DNA from 2 places in the Nonomuraea sp. NPDC050691 genome. Region 2 is predicted to be linked to the other one. Evidence: predicted binding sites of a transcription regulator. Region 2 holds the regulator's gene; the other holds the start of a gene.
The links. Region 2 encodes HrcA, which represses chaperone genes, less so after heat shock. Its sites were predicted from a motif close to TTGGCACTCTCNNNNNGAGAGTGCCAA; they were not measured.

Region 1: the regulator HrcA is predicted to act here: its motif matches at 4,564-4,590, upstream of groL (chaperonin GroEL).

What each region holds. Positions count from the first base shown of each region.
Region 1 is NZ_JBFAIA010000287.1:62-5,954, reverse strand. It holds partial or broken gene AB0H81_RS43340 (maleylpyruvate isomerase family mycothiol-dependent enzyme) at 1-78, opposite strand, end outside; gene AB0H81_RS43335 (TetR/AcrR family transcriptional regulator) at 184-852, shown strand; gene AB0H81_RS43330 (hypothetical protein) at 894-1,475, opposite strand; gene AB0H81_RS43325 (TetR/AcrR family transcriptional regulator) at 1,604-2,269, opposite strand; gene AB0H81_RS43320 (hypothetical protein) at 2,338-2,826, shown strand; gene groL (chaperonin GroEL) at 2,830-4,455, opposite strand; gene AB0H81_RS43310 (TetR family transcriptional regulator) at 4,667-5,266, shown strand; partial or broken gene AB0H81_RS43305 (hypothetical protein) at 5,578-5,893, shown strand, end outside.
Region 2 is NZ_JBFAIA010000138.1:13,144-21,608, reverse strand. It holds gene AB0H81_RS33435 (DUF4870 domain-containing protein) at 1-204, opposite strand, end outside; gene AB0H81_RS33430 (DUF3097 domain-containing protein) at 201-1,007, opposite strand; gene AB0H81_RS33425 (hypothetical protein) at 1,148-2,239, opposite strand; gene hrcA (heat-inducible transcriptional repressor HrcA) at 2,392-3,405, shown strand; gene dnaJ (molecular chaperone DnaJ) at 3,417-4,556, shown strand; gene AB0H81_RS33410 (16S rRNA (uracil(1498)-N(3))-methyltransferase) at 4,585-5,310, shown strand; gene AB0H81_RS33405 (hypothetical protein) at 5,386-6,042, opposite strand; gene AB0H81_RS33400 (SigE family RNA polymerase sigma factor) at 6,039-6,518, opposite strand; gene AB0H81_RS33395 (histidine triad nucleotide-binding protein) at 6,860-7,204, shown strand; gene AB0H81_RS33390 (PhoH family protein) at 7,310-8,350, shown strand; gene ybeY (rRNA maturation RNase YbeY) at 8,347-8,465, shown strand, end outside.

The DNA of each region.
Region 1 (5,893 bases), on a different contig from region 2:
CCACAGGGCGGGCGGGAGGTCCTCCAGCATGTCGGCCAGTTCCCGGCGTTCGGCGGCGATGGCGGCGGCGACGTCCATAGTGGTGCTCCTATCGGTGGGGTCGGGGGGTCACGATGCGCAGCAACATCCCGAGCAACTCCCCAACATTCATAAGGAGATTACGGTAATAATCTCATTATGAGAATGACACGAGCGGAGGCCAAGGAGCGGAACCGGCGGGCGCTGCTCGACTCCGCGCGCCAGGTCGTCTCCAGGAACGGCCACCGGGCCACGCTGGAGGAGATCGCCGAGCAGGCGGGGCTCACGACCGGCGCCGTCTACTCGCTGTTCGGCAGCAAGAACGGCCTGCTGATCGCGCTGCTCACCGACTACCTGGGCCCGCACTACGAGGACCTGGAACAGGCCGTCCCTCCCGGCCTCGGCCTCGCGGACGCGGTCGGCGCCTTCGCCCGCCACTACCGCCGCCTGTGCGACGACCCCGACGCACTGCGTCACCTGTCGTTCGAGATCAGCCTGCAGGACCTGGCCCTGCGCGACCCGGGGCTGCGGCCCAGGTTCGCCGCCTCCGTGCGGGCCCACGAGGAACGGCTGACCGCGTTGTTCGCCGGCCGCGCGCACGACGGGGCCGCGCTCAGCCCGCGCCAGGCTCAGCGCCTGGCCACGGCCCTCCGGGGCCTGCTCGTCGGCCTCAGCCAGGGGGTGGTCCTCGGCCTGATCGCCCCGCCCGCCGAGCGGGACGGCTCACAGCAGGACGTCTCCGAGCAGGACGCGGCCGAGCAGTACGCCTCCGAGCAGTACTTCGCCGACGCCGCCCGCGCGCTCATCGCCCCGTCCGTGCTCGGTCCCCCCTGACGCGCCGGTCCATGATGTGCTGGCGTCAGGGCGTCAGGGCGTCAGGGCCTGGTCAGGGGGATGATCCTGCGGAGCTTCCCGCCCGGCGACTGCTGCGGCGGCTCCTCGGCGCGCTCCAGCGTGACGTCGCCGGCCTTGTGCTCGGCGAGCAGGTGGGCGATCTCGCGGCGCACCGTCCGCCACACGGCGTCGGCGCCGTCGCCGTCGCCGGCCCGCAGGCGCACGGGCAGGGTGGTGGGCGCGGTCTGGACGATCTGGAACCGCTCGACGCCGGGCGCCCGCAGGTCACGCGGCCCCAGCCCCCCTCCGGCGCGTGACCCGAGGGCGGTGTGCACGGCCATGCACCGCTCGTCCAGCACGAACAGGCCGCGCACTCCGCTGGTGCCGGAAGTGGTGGCCACCATGTACCGCCCCTGGAACGCCTCCCCCGCCCGCGCGGGGTCGGCCACGAACTCCTGGACCCGCTCCAGCGTGATCTCGCGGTCGGTGACCCAGTCGTCGAACCGGGCCATCAGCGCCTTCTTGTCGGTGACCGGGAGCAGCGCCGGGTCGTCGACCCGCTCCGGCAGGCCCTGGTACAGCTCGCGGTAATAGGGCGAGTGCGCGCGGGCGTGGGCCACCATCTCGGCCAGGCGGGCGCGCCGGCACGGGTGACGCCGGGGCCGGGTCGCGTCCTCGTCAGGTGGTTTCGCGTCAGGTGTTCCGCGTCCGCGGTGCTCGTTCCCGCGTGCTCGCGTCCGCGGTGCTCGCGTCAGGGGCCTTCGGCGGAGGGCCGCACCGAGAGCAGGCCGCGCGCGGCGATGTCGAGACCGCGCCGGGACGCCTCCCACATCTCGTCCTGCGTGCGGCCGAGCCGGACGCTCGCCAGGGTCGTCTGCTGGATGGCGCCCATCAGGGAGCCGGTCATGGCCGCCGCCGTGATCGGGTCGAGCTGCCCGGGGAACGCCTCCACCAGCGCGTCGGCGATCCGCTGCTGGATGTCCAGCAGCACGTACAGCCCCTTCGCCTGGAGGGCCGGGCTGGTCAGGACGAGCCGCGACCACGCCGACAGCTCCTCGGGCTTCTTCGGGGTGACCTCGGGCCGGCGGTGGGCGGCGTACTCCTGGACCATCCGCACGAGCACCTCACCCGGCCCCTCGTCCGGGTGGCGCCGGACGATCGCCCCCAGGAGCAGGTCGTGGACGTGGTCCATGTCGGCGAACAGCACGTCGTCCTTGCTGCGGAAATAGTTGAAGAAGGTCTTGGGGTCGACGTCGGCCGCGGCGGCGATCTGCGCCACCATGGTCTCCTCGTACCCCTGCTCGACGAACAGCGCGACGGCCGCTGTGGCGATCCGCTGCCTGGTCAGCCGCTTCTTCCGTTCGCGCCGCGACTCCTCCATGACCACGAATACACGCTCGCCAGAAACTTCCAGCAACTGGAAGATTCTATGGAATGGCAGAGTCGTGGCCTACGAGTGATCTTGGGCTGGCATTCTCAGGCGCCATGATCCGAACCTCACTCGCCGTCGCCTGCCTGGTCCTGCCGCTCGCCGGCTGCGCGGGGGCGGCCGGCTCACCGGACGCGCCCGGACCGGTCTCGCCCGTGCCCGCGGCCGCCCCGCGGACGCCGTCCGCCGAGGAGACCGCGAGCGCGGGCGCGCAGCGGTATCACGCCACCGAGCTGCGTCCCGGCGACTGCATCGAGCCCATGCCCACGAACTTCATGGTGACCGTCGTCGCCTGCGACGTGCCGCACTCGGCGGAGTTCGCCACCACGTACGTGCTGGCCGACGGACCCTGGCCGGGGGCGGACATGGACCGGCTGGTGGACGACGGCTGCTCGCCCAGGATGCGCGTCAAGGAGTCCGAGCGGGACGTCGTCGGCCTGCTGGGTCTCACACCGGCGCAGGCCGACTGGCCCCGGCACAGGACCGTGTACTGCCTCGCCGTGCCGCTGGACGGCGAGAAGATCACCGAGCGGGTGATCAAATAGCGGCTAGAAGTCCATGTCGCCGCCCGGCATCCCGGCAGGGGCGGCCGGGGTCTTCTCCGGCTTCTCGGCGATGACGGCCTCGGTGGTGAGGAAGAGCGCCGCGATGGAGGCGGCGTTCCGCAGCGCCGAACGCGTCACCTTGGCCGGGTCTATGATGCCCGCCGCGAACATGTCCACGTACGCGCCGGTCACCGCGTCGAGGCCGTGGCCGGGATCCAGGCCGCGCACGCGCTCGGCGACCACCCCGCCCTCGAGGCCGGCGTTGACGGCGATCTGCTTGAGCGGCTCCTCCAGAGCCTTGCGGACGATCGCGGCACCGGTGGCCTCGTCGCCGCTCAGCTCCAGCTTGTCGAACGCCTTGGCGCCCGCCTGCAGCAGCGCCACGCCACCGCCGGGGACGACGCCCTCCTCGACGGCCGCCTTCGCGTTGCGCACGGCGTCCTCGATGCGGTGCTTGCGCTCCTTGAGCTCGACCTCGGTCGCGGCGCCGGCCTTGATGACGGCCACGCCGCCGGCCAGCTTCGCGAGGCGTTCCTGGAGCTTCTCGCGGTCGTAGTCGGAGTCGGTGCGCTCGATCTCGGCGCGGATCTCGTTGACGCGACCCGCGATGGCGTCGGGGTCTCCGGCGCCGTCGACGATGGTGGTCTCGTCCTTGGTCACCACGACCTTGCGGGCGCGGCCGAGCTGGTCGAGCGTGGTGCTCTCCAGCTTCAGGCCCAGCTCCTCGGCGATGACCTGGCCACCGGCGAGGACGGCGATGTCGCCGAGCATGGCCTTGCGGCGGTCACCGAAGCCGGGCGCCTTGACCGCCACCGACCGGAGGACGCCCTTCATCTTGTTGACGATCAGCGTGGCCAGCGCCTCGGCCTCGACGTCCTCGGCGATGACGAGCAGCGACCCACCCGCCTGCACCACCTTGTCGAGCAGCGGCACCAGGTCCCGGTTGGCCGAGATCCTGCCGCTCACGACGAGGACGTAGGGGTCGTCCAGAACCGCTTCGAGCCGGTCGGAGTCGGTGACGAAGAGCGGGGCGAGGTAGCCCTTGTCGAAGCGCATGCCCTCGGTGAGCTCCAGCTCCAGACCGAAGGTGTTGCTCTCCTCGACGGTGATGACGCCTTCCTTGCCGACCTTGTCCATCGCCTCGGCGATGAGCGAGCCGATCTCGGGGTCGGCGGCGGAGATGGAGGCGGTGGAGGCGATCTGCTCCTTGGTCTCCACGTCCCTGGCCAGGGTGGAGAGCTCCTCGCTGACCCGCTCGACGGCGGACTCGATGCCCTTCTTCAGGGCCATCGGGTTGGCGCCGGCCGCCACGTTGCGCAGCCCCTCGCGCACGAGCGCCTGGGCGAGCACGGTGGCCGTGGTGGTGCCGTCGCCCGCGACGTCGTCCGTCTTCTTGGCGACTTCCTTGACCAGCTCGGCGCCGATCTTCTCCCACGGGTCCTCGAGCTCGATCTCCTTGGCGATGGAGACACCGTCGTTGGTGATCGTGGGGGCGCCCCACTTCTTCTCCAGCACGACGTTGCGGCCCTTGGGGCCGAGGGTCACCTTGACGGCGTCGGCGAGCCGGTTCATTCCGCGTTCCAGGCCGCGCCGGGCCTCCTCGTCGAACGCGATCATCTTCGAGGTCATCGCTGCTCCTGCTCATGATGGGGGTGTGCCGGGACGGCGCCCGCGACGGACGGCCCCCGGCGCGCAGGGCATGCCGATGGACCTCGCCCTCCCGGCACACCCGTGCGGTTGGCACTCTCCAGGTGTGAGTGCCGGGCGTCTCCCGCACTCTACCCACAACTTGCGCGACACGCATCAAGTGCGCGCCACGCAACATCGATAGAGTGTCCCCATGAACGACGACGCCATGGATCTCCGGGCGCGCAACAAGCGGGCCACCCGGGACGCGATCAGCCACGCCGCGCTGCGCCTGGCCATCGAGCAGGGCCCCAGCGGGCTGGCCCTCGTCCGCGTCCATGACATCGCCACGGCCGCGGGCGTCTCTCCCCGTACGTACAACAACTACTTCTCCAGCAGGGAGGAGGCCATCTGCGCCCTGCAGGCCGACCAGGCGAGACGCGCGGGGCAGGCGCTGCGCTCGCGGCCCGGCGACGAGCCGCTCGACCGGGCCGTCGTCGCGGCCATGGTCGAGCTCTACACCGACCCCGAGCCCGACCGGGCCGGCCTTCGCATGATCATGTCGACGCCCGAGCTGGAGGGCGAGGCGCTGAAGGCGTTCACCATGGCGGAGGGCCCGCTGGCCGAGGCGATCGCGGCGCGCACCGGCACCGACCCCGCCCGCGACCTGTTCCCGGCCGTCACGGCCGCCTCGGTCGCCGGCGCGATCCGCGTGGCCGGACGCCACTGGCTCGCGCCCGGCAACAGCGACTCCTTCGCCACTGTCCTGACCCGCGCCCTGTCCTGCGTCTTCCCCGCCACCCCGCCGTCCTGACGCTTCCCCGGCGTCCCGGCGGGGCCACGCTCCCCCTTCTCCCTGCGGCTCCCTGCGGCATGTCGCGGCCCGGAGGGTTCATGAGGCCGGGACCTGCCGTCCAACCGTCATGCCCGGCGGGAGGCAGTCCTGGATCCCGCCTGGCCGGCACCCCGGCCGGGCCGGCACACCCCGACGGCGCCTCGTTCCTTCGCGGGCCCAGTGCCGGCCCCCTGTGAGCAGGCGGGTTGCGCGGGAAGGGGATGATCGGCCACCATCGTCGGCATGACGAGTGGAAAGGGCGGTCTCCGCCCAGGCCGTTGAGGCCCACGGTGCCGGCCCAGGAGCCGGCCCACGACATCGACATCCCCATCGACGCCCGCGCCGCCGCGTTGCAGGCGCGTCTGGAACCCCTCCCGTACCCGCTGCGCATGCGGGCGCTGGCCCTCCACGCCCGCCGCCTGGCCGGCACCCCGCACCTGCGCGTTCTCCTCGATGAGCTGTCCGCACAGGACCAGTACGCCCGGCGCACGGCGCTGCACCTGGCCATGGCGGCCCGCGACCTCGGACACATCGAGCAGGTCCTCGCCGGACCAGACCTGGAGCTGCGGCGCGCAGGGCCGGCCCCACCCGCAGTTGAGATCCAGG
Region 2 (8,465 bases):
TGACCCGTACGCAGGACCGGCCTGAGGGCCCGGCCCGTAGGCAGGCCCGCCCGCCCCGTACCCCGGCTCGGGCTGGGCGCCGGAGCCGTACTCGGGCGCGGCCTGCGGGCCCGTGCCGTGACCCGCCCCATGCTCGGGATCCGGGCGGGGGACGCGCCGGGTGGCGTCGTCGTCGGGCTGGTGGTTCGGCGGGTCCTGACTCATCGTGCCTCCGTGACAAAGTCGATCAGTTCTTCCACCCGGCCGAGCAGCTCGGGCTCCAGGTCCGCGAACGAGGAGACGGAGCCCAGGATGCGCCGCCAGGCCTCGGCCGGCTCCACGCGCCAGCCCAGGGCGGCGATCACGCCCTCCTTCCACGGCACCCCGCGCGGCACCTCCGGCCAGGCGGCGATGCGCAGCGCGGACGGCTTGACCGCCTGCCAGATGTCGACGAACGGGTGCCCCACCACGAGCACGTCCGGCGAGGTCACCTGGGCGGCGATGCGGCTCTCCTTGGACCCGGGCACCAGGTGGTCCACCAGCACACCCAGCCGGCGTCCCGGCTCGGGGCCGAACTCGGCGACGATCGCGGGCAGGTCGTCCACGCCCTCCAGGTACTCGACCACCACCCCCTCCACGCGAAGGTCGTGGCCCCAGATCTTCTCGACGAGGGCGGCGTCGTGGACTCCCTCGACGTAGATGCGGCTCTCCTTGGCGACCTTGGCGCGCAGCCCCTCCACCGCGATCGACCCGGACGCGCTGCGCCTCGGCCCGCGCGGCGCCGTGGCCGGCCGCACCAGCGTCACGATCTTGCCCTCCAGCAGGAACGCGGCGGGCGCCAGCGGGAACAGCCGCCGCTTGCCGAAGCGGTCCTCCAGCGTGACGGCCTCCTTGTCGCAGCCCACGACCGCGCCGCAGAAGCCGCTCTCGGCGTCCTCCACGACGAGGTCGAGTTCGGCGGGCACCTTCGGGATCGTGCCCTTGCCCGGCCGCCGCCAGTTTCCCGCGAGAACATCACCGTCGTACACACGGGGACCGTAGCAAATCACCCGCCCGCCGCGACGGCCTTGCGATCCACCCGCCCCGAGTCGTCGCACAAGGCTCATCCATCCGCCCGCGTCGTCGTGCGAGGCTCATCCACCCGCTTGCCCGCGTGGTCGTGCGAGGCTCATCCGCCCGCGGCGAGGCGCTTGCGGTGGCCGCCGCGCCGTACCAGGACGACGACCGTGACGACGATCGCCAGCAGGATGCCGAGACCGGGCAGCAGCACCAGCGCCGCCACGCCCCCCGCGAGCCCGCCGGTGTCCACGGACGGGCCCACCGCGAAGCGCGCGCCCACGGACTGCAGCGTGCCGCACTTGAGCACGTAGCCGCCCTCCTTGGACACGTTCAGGGCGAGGATGGCCTGCCACCGGGTCGAGCCCTGGGTGACCGTCATGGTGCCGGGCATCTTGGCCAGCAGCCCCTTGCCGTCGCCGCCGGTGACCGAGCAGGTGTATTCGACGGGCGTGGCGCTGGCCAGGTACACGACCGGGTCGTCGGCGGGGTCCACGGTCACGGAGACGATCTCGCCCGCTGCGAACGTCTTCGTCGGCAGCGCGCTGCTCACCGTGCCCGTCACGCCGTTGGCGAACAGCGCCACCCCGGCCACCACGCACACCAGCGCCACTCCCCACGCCGCCCACACCCACCACAGCGGGGGCCGCAGCAGCTTGGGGCTGACCCACGGCGTGGACAGGGGGCCGCCGCCGTACGGGCCGGCCGCGCCGAAGGGCTGCCCCGCGTACGGTGCCTGCCCACCCGGTCCGGGGTACGGCCCCTGCGGACCCGACGGCGGTCCGTAGTACGGCCCCTGAGCGCCGGACGGAGGACCGTAAGGGCCCTGCGGACCCGAGACCGGGCCCGGGGGCGGGCCGTACGGTCCCTGCTCGCCTGAAGGCGCCCCGTAGGGGCCCTGCGGGGGAGGCGCCTGCGGGTAGGGGGCGTGCGCACCCGTCGAAGGTCCCGGCCCGTAGGGCGGCGGCGGGTAGGCTCGCTGCTCACCCGACGGCCCGCCGTGGGGCGGAGGCGGGTACGGGGCCTGCTGCGGCGTGCCGTGGGGGCCCGTCTGGTACGGCTGCCGCCCGTACGGCGGCGGAGCCTGACCGCCCTGCGGCGGGCCGTGCGGGGGAGGAGCGGGCTGACCGGGGTACGGGCCGGATCCGGGCGCCGGGCCGGGCGGCTCGGACCCTGGCGGCTGGGACGGGGAATCGTCGGTCATGTCGGCCAGTGTGATCCCTAAGGCCGGGCCCGCGCCAGCAGCAGGATGGTCAGGTGTTATCGCACCTTGTGGGTGAGAGCCGTACACTTGGCACTCGGGAACACAGAGTGCTAGACGGTCGTTCCCGCGAGGCAGAGGCAGGAGGTGAGCACGTGCTCGACGATCGTAAGCTGGCGGTGCTCCGCGCCATTGTCGAAGACTACGTGTCCACCAACGAACCGGTGGGCTCCAAGGCGCTGGCGGAGCGCCACAATCTCAAGGTCTCCCCCGCCACGGTCCGCAACGACATGGCCGCGCTGGAGGAGGAGGGCTACATCACCCAGCCGCACACCAGCGCGGGCCGCGTGCCGACCGACAAGGGCTACCGGCTGTTCGTCGACCGGTTGTCCCAGGTCAAGCCGCTGTCCGCGGCGGAGCGGCGGGCGATCGAGACGTTCCTGGCCGGGGCGGTCGACCTCGACGACGTGGTCACCCGCACCGTCCGGCTGCTCGCGCAGCTCACCCGGCAGGTGGCGGTCGTGCAGTACCCGACGCTGACCCGCTCGACGGTCCGGCACGTCGAGATCGTGCCGCTGACCGAGCGGCGGGTCATGCTGGTCCTCATCACCAACACCGGCCGCGTCGAGCAGCGGGTCGTCGAGCTGCCCGAGGTCGTGGAGGACACCCGCATCGCGCACCTGCGGGCCGTGCTCAACGCCTCACTCGACGGCTGCGGCCTGAGCGCCGTGCCCGAGCTGGTCGCCGACCTTCCCGAGCGGCTGCCCGCCGAGGACCGGCCGGCCGTGGCCACGATCCTGTCGGTGCTGCTCGAGACCCTCGTCGAACGCCACGACGAGAAGATCGTCTTCGCCGGGGCGGCCAATCTCGCCGGCGCCGACTTCACCACCGGCCTGCGCGCCGTGCTGGAGGCCCTGGAGGAGCAGGTCGTGCTCATGCGGCTGCTCGGCGAGACGTCCGGCGACACCCCGTCCGCGCTCACCGTGCGCATCGGCTCGGAAAACCCCTATCTCCACGGCACGTCCATCGTCGCGACCGGATACGGTTCTGGCGACAACCAACTGGCACGCCTCGGCGTGCTGGGTCCCACGAGGATGGACTACCCCGTGACGATGGGCGCCGTACGCGCGGTGGCACGCTACGTCAGCCAGATCCTGGCTGCATCATAAGAGGTCGATAAGTGGCAAACAGCGACTACTACGCCACCCTCGGGGTGCGCCGTGACGCCAGTCAGGACGAGATCAAGAAGGCCTACCGCAGGCTGGCCCGGGAGCTCCACCCTGACGTGAACCCCGACCCTGAGACCCAGGAGCGGTTCAAGGAGATCACGCAGGCCTACGAGGTGCTGTCCGACGCGAACAAGCGCCAGATGTACGACCTCGGCGCCGACCCGTTCGGTGGCGCCGCGGCGGGCGCGGGGGCCGGCGGTTTCGGCGCGGGCTTCCCGTTCAGCGACATCATGGACGCGTTCTTCGGCTCGGCCGGCGGCTCCCGCGGTCCCCGCTCGCGCGCCCGCAGGGGCCGCAACGCGACCATCCGCGTCGAGCTCGACCTGCGCGAGACCGCGTTCGGCACCACCCGTGAGCTGGTCGTCGACACGGCCGTGCTGTGTGAGGTCTGCCAGGGCGCCGGCGCCGCGCCCGGCACCCACCCCGACACCTGCGACATGTGCAACGGCCGCGGCGAGATCTCCCAGGTCACCCGGTCGTTCCTGGGCCAGGTCATGACCTCCCGGCCGTGTCCCCAGTGCGGCGGCTTCGGGTCGATCATCCGCCACCCCTGCCAGGAGTGCTCCGGCGACGGCCGCGTGCGCACCCGCCGTACGATCAAGGTGCGCATCCCGGCGGGAGTCGAGGACGGCACCCACATCCAGCTCGCCGGCGAGGGCGAGGTCGGCCCCGGCGGCGGCCCGCCCGGCGACCTGTTCCTGGAGATCGTCGAGCGCCCGCACGAGATCTTCGAGCGGCGCGGCGACGACCTGCACTGCACGGTGCAGATCCCGATGACGGCCGCGGCGCTCGGCACCGTGCTCACCGTGGAGACGCTCGACGGCGCCGAGGAGATCGACGTGCGGCCGGGCACCCAGTCGGGGCAGGTCATCACGATGTACGGCCGGGGCGTGCAGCGGCTCAACGAGAGCGGCCGGGGCGACCTGCTGATCCACGTCAACGTCGAGACGCCGTTGCGGCTCGACCCGGCGCAGGAGGAGCTGCTGCGCGAGCTGGCCAAGCTGCGCGGCGAGGAGCGGCCTCCGGGCAAGTTCGCGCCGGGCCAGCAGGGTTTTTTCTCACGGCTGCGCGACGCGTTCAACGGGAGATGAGGGCGCCGCGCGGGAGAGACGGGCGGACGTGAGCGTTCCCGTCTTCCTGTCCGACGCCCTGGGCGGGTCCGAGCTGGTGCTCGACGGCCCCGAGGGGCGCCACGCCGCGGCCGTGCGTCGGCTGCGCGCCGGTGAGCGGGTGGACCTGACCGACGGCGCCGGCGCGGTCGCCGAGTGCGTGGTGCGCGAGGCGCTGAAGGACTCCCTGCGGCTCGACGTGGTCGGACGGTACGACGTGCCGGCCCCCCGGCCCCGGATCGTGGCCGTGCAGGGCCTGCCGAAGGGCGACCGGGGCGAGCTCGCCGTCGAGATGATGACCGAGGCGGGCGTCGACGTGATCGTCCCGTGGGCGGCCTCGCGCAGCATCACGCAGTGGAAGGGCGACCGGGCGGCCAAGGCGCTGGCCCGCTGGCGCTCCACGGCTCGCGAGGCGGGCAAGCAGGCCCGCCGCTTCCACCTGCCCGAGGTGACCGAGCCGGCTTCCACGGCCCAGGTGGAGAAGCTGCTGCGCGACGCGGCCCTGGCCCTGGTGCTCCACGAGGACGCCGCCGAGCCGCTGTCGCGCCTGGAGGTCCCGGCCGACGGCGACGTCGTCATGGTCGTGGGCCCGGAGGGCGGGGTCGCGGAGGAGGAGGTGGCCCGGTTCAGGGCGGCCGGCGCCGTGCCGGTGCTGCTCGGGCCGACGGTGCTGCGCACCTCGACGGCCGGGGTCGCGGCGGCCTCGGTCCTCATGGCCCGCACCGGCCGCTGGTGACGCCCGGAGCCGGCCCGAGGCTGGTCGCTCCTGAAACCCTGCGAGACGCCTGACGCGTGCTGACGTCCGGCGCGTCTACTGCGGGGAGAGCGGGCTCGTGTCCGTGATCGTGGTGACGACCTGGGTGGGCTGCGTCGGCTGCGGCGGCTCGTCGGTCGGGCAGTCCTCGGCGGGGCACGCCACGGTCGTCGGCGTCGTCGTGTCCGTCACCGTGGCGGACGGGGTGGGCGTCGGGGACGGCGTCACGCCGGGGCAGTCGTCGCCTCGCGCGGCCTGCTCGTCCGCCGTCGAGGGGCACGGGGTGGGGGAGGGTGTCCTGCGCGTCGGCTTGCTGGTGGAGCGCGCGGTCTCGGGGATGTGCCGGGGCGGCCGGGTCGTCGGGTCGGGCACCACCACGACCTCGCGCGGCTCGCTCCGCTGCGGCGGCTCGGGCGACACGGCCCGGGTGGTGGAGGAGCCGTCGGGCGGCGTGGAGGTGCTGCGCACGTCCTGCACGGTCTCGCGCAGCACCTGGTGGCGCAGCTCCGGGATCACCATGACGATCGTGCCCGCCACCAGCACGGCGCTGGCCGCGGCGGCGCCCGCGCGCCACCAGAACAGGTTGCGGACGCCGCGCCGCTCGATGCGGGCCCGGATGATCTCCAGTCCGTCCGGCGAGGGCACGGCCGTGTCCGCCTCCGCGCGCAGCACTCGGCGTAGTACGTCGCCGTACTCGTCGGGGGGCTGGGTCATGACATCTTCTCCAGGACGGAACGCAAAGCGGCCATGCCACGTGCGGTGTGGCTCTTGACCGCTCCCTTGCTGATGCCCATGGCGTGGGCTATCTCAGCCTCGGACAGGTCACCGTAGTAGCGAAGGACGAGCGCCTCTCTCTGACGTGCCGGCAGGGCCCGCAGCGCCTCGATCACGGCCGAGCGTTCGAGCTCGCCGATCGCGCCGTTCTCGGCGCTCGGGGCGTCGGGCAGACCCTTGGGAGCATACTTCTCGACGACCGCGCGATGACGCAGCACGGATCGGGAACGGTTGACGACGGATTGACGCAGGTAGGCGAGTGCCTTGTCGGGGTCGCGCAGTCTGCGCCAGGCGCCGTGGATGGCGACGAACGCGTCCTGCACGACCTCCTCGGCGGTCGCCATGTCGCGTACCAGCAACACAGCGAGACGCACCAATGACCGAAAGTGCGCGCTGTACAGCGCGGTCACGGCCATGTCGGCGTCCCACCCGACCGGCACCGCCCCTAACGACCTGTCGGCCAGAAGGGTCTCGGTGGTCACCTCATGAGGACGCGCGGCCTTCCGAGAGGGTTTACGTTCCTTAGGCGGCATTACCCAGTCGTGTCCTCGCCAGGTGGCCGTGCCCGACCCCGATATGTCCTGTTGTGCTTGCAGTCTCGCACACCCACCCTAACCGCGAGGATCTTCCCTTGCACGGCGCCTGCGGTCACCGATTCGCAACGGGCTCGGGGAGTTGGGAACGTTCCAGGTGAGGCGCCGGCGGCACGGCGCGGTGATCGCCGTGCGGGGGCGTTCCGTCTCGGTAGGCTGGGCGGGTGACCGACTGCCTCTTCTGCAAGATCGTCGCCAAGGAGATCCCGGCCGAGGTCGTCCTGGAGACCGACCGGGCGCTCGCGTTCCGCGACATCAACCCGCAGGCCCCGACCCACGTGCTGGTCATCCCCAAGGAGCACCACGCCGACGCGGCGGCGCTGGCCGCGGCCGACGACGGGCTGGCCGACGACGTCCTCAAGGCCGCCCACGCCGTGGCCGTCCAGGAGGGCGTGGCCGACACCGGCTACCGCGTGGTCTTCAACACCGGGCCCGGCGCGGGCCAGACGGTCTTCCACGTCCACGCGCACCTGCTCGGGGGCCGTGGCCTGACCTGGCCCCCCGGCTGACGGCGGCCGGCCGATATTGACGAGAACGGTTCGCGTGGGCCCGGCTACCATGGGCGAAGAAGCACACACGAACAGACCGGGAGGCATCAGGCCGCTGGCCTGCCCATGTCCGAACTACATGAAACCCGCCGGACCGCACCTCCGACGCGCACACAGGCCAAGGTGCTGATTCCGGACGAATACCCGATGGTCAGCCTCCTGGGCTCCCGTGACGAGCTGCTGCGTGTCATCGAGAGCGCCTTCCGGGCCGACATCCACGTCCGAGGAAACGAGATCACCGTCACCGGCGGCCCCGACGAGAGCGGGGCCGTGGTGCGGCTGTTCGAAGAGCTCGTCGAAGTGCTCAGGAGCGGCGGCGAGCTCACGCCCGACGCGGTCGAGCGGAGCATCGCCATGCTCCGCATGACCTCCGACCGGCCGGCCGAGGTGCTCTCCCTCGACATCCTCTCCTCGCGCGGCCGGACGATCCGGCCCAAGACCGTCAACCAGAAGCGCTACGTCGACGCGATCGACAACCACACGATCGTGTTCGGGATCGGCCCGGCCGGCACCGGCAAGACCTATCTCGCCATGGCCAAGGCCGTGCGGGCGCTCCAGGAGAAGCGGATCAACCGGATCATCCTCACCCGCCCCGCCGTCGAGGCGGGCGAGCGGCTCGGCTTTTTGCCGGGCACGCTGTACGAGAAGATCGACCCCTACCTCCGGCCGCTGTACGACGCGCTGCACGACATGGTCGACCCCGACTCCATCCCCAAGCTGATGGCGGCGGGCACGATCGAGGTCGCGCCGCTGGCGTACATGCGGGGCCGCACCCTCAACGACGCCTTCATCATCCTCGACGAGGCCCAGAACTCCTCGGCCGAGCAGATGAAGATGTTCCTGACCAGGCTCGGCTTCAACTCCAAGATCGTGGTGACCGGCGACGTGACCCAGGTCGACCTGCCGTCGGGCACCACCAGCGGGCTGCGCGTCGTGCAGGAGATCCTCGACGGCATCGACGACATCCACTTCTCCCGTCTGACCAGCGCCGACGTGGTCCGTCACAAGCTGGTCAGCGAGATCGTGGACGCCTACGGACGCTACGACGCGCTCCAGGACGCGACGGGGTCCGCCAAGCCGATCCAGCACAGGGGCAAGCGGCGATGAGCATCGAGATCAACAACGAGTCGGGCGTCGCGGTCGACGAGGAGAACATCGTCCGCCTGGCCGCCCACGTGCTCGGCGAGATGGGCGTCAACCCGCTCGCCGAGATGTCCATCAT